Regions from separate parts of the Marinomonas epiphytica genome, predicted to be linked through region 2. Evidence: predicted binding sites of a transcription regulator. Region 2 holds the regulator's gene; the other holds the start of a gene.
What was found. Region 2 encodes sigma-54, which starts transcription at its own class of promoters, with help from an activator protein. Its sites were predicted from a motif close to TGGCACNNNNNTTGCTNT; they were not measured.

Region 1 (2,207 bases), on a different contig from region 2:
CGGAAGAAAACGTTGAAGTCAGGGATTTCACGCTTGTCGCCCTTCTCATATTCGAAGGTGCCAGTCATGCTGTTGGCAATAACATCGTAGTCTGCCCCTACGTATTCACTACGAGAAAGAATTTCAACCGCCTCTGGTCGGTTAGCATTATTGTTTTCATCCAACCATTTGGCAGCACGTATCATGGCTTTCACGACACGAATGTGAGTAATTGGGTTTTCATCGGCCCAACCTTTACTAACACCAAACACTTTTTCTGGGTTATTTTTCCAAATTTCGTAATCGGTAATGACAGGAACACCAATACCTTTAAATACTGCTTGCTGGTTCCAAGGCTCACCTACGCAGTATCCCATGATAGTGCCCGCTTCCATTGTGGCAGGCATTTGTGGTGGCGGGGTTACAGATAAAAAGGCGTCGGCATTAAGTTGGCCACTGGTATCGCCCTTATGAGGAGCGTAGTAGCCTGGGTGTATTCCCCCTGCCGCTAACCAGTACCTAAGCTCATAGTTGTGGGTAGAAACAGGGAATACCATGCCCATGTTGAATGGCTTGCCTTCTTCCTTATAACTATCCACCACCGGCTTTAAAGCGCTAGCACTAATAGGGTGCACAGGCTTACCGTCAGCGTCGTTAGGAATGTTCTTTTTCATTTGCTGCCAAACGTCATTGGATACGGTAATACCATTACCGTTTAAGTCCATACTAAACGCTGTAACAATGTGAGCTTTTGTACCATAGCCAATGGTGGCACCCAGTGGCTGGCCCGCCAACATGTGCGCCCCATCCAATTGACCATCGATCACACGGTCCAATAACACTTTCCAGTTAGCTTGCGCTTCTAATGTGACATACAGCCCTTCGTCTTCGAAGTAGCCATTTTCATAGGCAATGGCAAGGGGTGCCATATCCGTCAATTTAATAAAGCCAAACTTCAACTCTTCTTTTTCAGCATAACCAAGTTCTGCGTACACTGAGGCGGAAGATAAAATCGCGGTTGCGATCAAGGACGCACCTAGTAGCGGACTTTGAACCGACCATTTAGGTAAAGGTAACAAGGCTTTCAATTTCATGGTTTAGCTCCGTAACTGACGATAAAAACAAAAAAGGCGCATGCTAATGTGAAATCACATTCGCAGGCGCCTTTGCCAAAACTTATCCCTAACACTGGGAAAAGAAAATATATTGTTTATAGGCAGCTTTGCCTAAAGTTAACTAAGTTAATACAGTTTTCATGCCAAAAAACATAAAACATTGAAATATATAGATTTTCACAGAAAATCATTTCTTTTTTGATTTAATTCAAACCAATTTTGCACACTTTAGACTCATTTTTAATCACTCGTGCACTCAAAACTGGAACCCTTTCAGTATGCCTTCTTTCGATAAGGTAACACGGCCTGATGCCACATCTTCAAGCCAGCTTCTTTCTTGCTGCGGGCTTAATACAGTGAAACCCTGCTGAGTTGGTTCAATTCCTAAAGCACTAAAATACAAGTCTTGCCTGAATACCCGAACAATGAACTGATTTAACTCTGAAGCACCTTTTAACTGTTGCCAGCGGTACATTTGCCCCATTAACCACAAGCCATAACTGGGCAGGGGAATATTAATCTGCGACCCAGAAAACACTTGATAGGCTTCCATTGGCCAATCGAATTCTCCCTGAGGTTTAATCTCCGCAAAGCCGTATCTAAGTTTATCGACCGTCGTGTTTAAATAGTCTGAGTGACTTAATAATGACAACAACTGGTTTTGATTGGCCTTATCGTCAACCCAATGACAAGCTCGGTTAAGCGCTCTTATAACACCTTCATGGGCAGGCCTATTATGCTGAGCCCATTCACTGTTAACACCAAACACTTTTTCTGGAGTACTACCCCAAATCTCATAGCCGGTCACCAACATGTGACCCACTCCTTGCTCCACCGCTAAACTATTCCAAGGCTCCCCAACGCAATAACCATCAATCTCTCCAGATTTTAAATAGTCGATCATTTGCGTGGGAGTCGCGACAATAATCTGTACGTCTGAATCAGGATTAATGGATGCTCTTGATAACCACTCTCTGAGTTGATAATGATGAGACGAGTAACTATAAACAACGGCAAAGCGCAGTGGCGTTTGATGCCCTGTTCTATTTACAAGCAACCGTTTTAATGCACTGCCATCACGTATGTCTTGGTGGCTATGAGCCAGCTTAGACA
Region 2 (2,207 bases):
TAAGATCAACGGGTTTTCTATCAATAGAATCAAAGTCAATCGCTTCTTGTAATGACATTACCACAATCGCAGAGCGATTCGCAGTATCTAGCCGACAATGGGGAATAGCTAAGCCAGAGCCAATACCGGTACTGCCCAGTTTTTCTCGGCTAAGTAAGGCGTCGTACACCGCACTTTCTTCACAATGCAAACGGTCTGCAACGATGCAAGCTAAATTTTCGAGAGCGCGTTTCTTGCTTACAATATCTTTTTTTGCAAAAACCAAATCAGCTTTAAGTAGGGTATCCAATGGCATGGTTTTATAGTATCCGTTTAAATCAGTCGTTTACGTTCGTTTGAGGGTGGGATGTTCATCGCTTCACGATATTTCGCTACCGTTCGGCGAGCAACTTGAATGCCTTGGTCGGCCAAGGTGTTTGCTAATTTATTGTCACTCAAGGGTTTCTGTGCGGGTTCTTCAGCCACGAGCTTTTTAATCATTGCACGAATAGCCGTTGAGGAGCACTCGCCACCAGAAGCCGTGTTAACATGGCTTGAGAAAAAGTATTTCAGCTCAAAGATACCTTTGGGTGTATGCATAAACTTTTGTGTCGTAACTCGCGATATCGTGGATTCATGCATGCCTACTTCTTCCGCGACATCATGAAGAACCATGGGTTTCATTGCTTCTTCGCCAAGTTCGAAGAAGTCAATTTGTCGGTTCACGATACAGCTGGCGACTTTCAATAAGGTTTCGTTACGACTTTGTAAGCTTTTAATGAACCACTTCGCTTCTTGCAGTGAGTTTTTAATGTAGGTGGCATCTTCACTTTTCGCTGCCGTGTTGGCCATGGCTGAATAAGTTTCATTAATTTTTACGGGAGGAAGGGCGTCATTATTGAGCTCAACTTGCCAAGTACCTTTTATCTTTTTTACGCTGACATCAGGAATCACATAATCCGTGTTTAAGTTGTCTACCGCAGAGCCTGGGCGCGGGTTGAGTTGTTGAATTAACGTCACAACTTCTTTTAGAGCCGCTTCTTTGAGCTTTGTTTTGCGAGTTAATTGGGCAAAATCTCGGCTACCTAATAGGCCTAAGTGATTGTCTATTAAATTGTGTGTGCTCTTGTATAAAGGGTGATCTCGGTACGCTTCTAATTGTACGAGTAAGCAGTCACGTAAATCGATTGAACACACACCAACCGGATCAAAGCGTTGTAGTCGATGTTGAACGGCAATGACTTCGTCAATTTCGAGTTCTTCAAGTTCAGCACTTAAAGCTTCGCAAATTTCTTCCGTAGAAATGCTCAAATAACCATCAGATTTAACACATTCGATGATGGCGTAGGCAATTTCAATGTCACGGTCAGACATGTGAGTTAGGTTAAGCTGCCAAATTAAATGGTCTTGAATATTTTCTTCTGGGGCATTGCGACTTTCAAAGTCACTTTCCCCTTCAAAGCTTGACACATCACTTACTGAGGCTGAATTTTGGTAGGTGTCGTCCCAGTTACTGTCTATCGAAAGCTCTTCTGGAATGCTGTCAGTCCATTCGGATTCAAGTCGTGCTTCCTCAGGGTTGGATTCAGCTTCAGTGCTTCTCTCGTCGGTCTTTTTCTCGGTTTTGCTTTCGATACTGTTGTTTTCGGCAGGAGTATTTGCCAGTTCATCATCGATTTCTAACAATGGGTTAGACTCAAGAAACTCATGGATTTCTTGCTGTAAATCTAAGGTGGATAACTGTAACAAGCGAATGGCTTGCTGCAGTTGAGGGGTCATCGTCAGTTGTTGACCGATTTTTAATTGTAACGACTGCTTCATAGAGCAACACTTAGTAATTTAAGTTGGAACAAGATATGCATACTACTCTCTTTATCTAATAATGATAAGGGTTATAGACGGAAATCGTCGCCAAGATACACCTTTTTTACCTGCTCATTATTAATAACCGTCTCGGCGTCGCCAGAAGCGATAATATGGCCGTTACCGACAATATACGCCTTATCACAAATATCTAACGTTTCCCTTACGTTATGGTCGGTAATTAATACACCAATGCCACTTTCTTGAAGGTGTTTGATGATCAGCTTTATATCCCCAACGGAAATGGGGTCGACCCCAGCGAAAGGTTCATCCAGCAATACAAATTTAGGGTTCATGGCGAGGGCACGAGCAATCTCTACTCGACGTCGTTCGCCACCTGATAGAGCCATACCTAGGTTTTTTCG

Region 1: ACYVGZ_RS03530 (CmpA/NrtA family ABC transporter substrate-binding protein) is a predicted target of sigma-54. The motif match lies at 1,223-1,240, and genes of this name have one in related genera.

Annotation. Positions count from the first base shown of each region.
Region 1 covers NZ_BAAGVX010000009.1:59,912-62,118, reverse strand. Annotated here, with positions in the region: gene ACYVGZ_RS03530 (CmpA/NrtA family ABC transporter substrate-binding protein) at 1-1,073, opposite strand, end outside; gene ACYVGZ_RS03525 (CmpA/NrtA family ABC transporter substrate-binding protein) at 1,351-2,207, opposite strand, start outside.
Region 2 covers NZ_BAAGVX010000002.1:197,212-199,418, reverse strand. Annotated here, with positions in the region: gene ACYVGZ_RS01460 (PTS sugar transporter subunit IIA) at 1-295, opposite strand, end outside; gene ACYVGZ_RS01455 (RNA polymerase factor sigma-54) at 313-1,800, opposite strand; gene lptB (LPS export ABC transporter ATP-binding protein) at 1,872-2,207, opposite strand, start outside.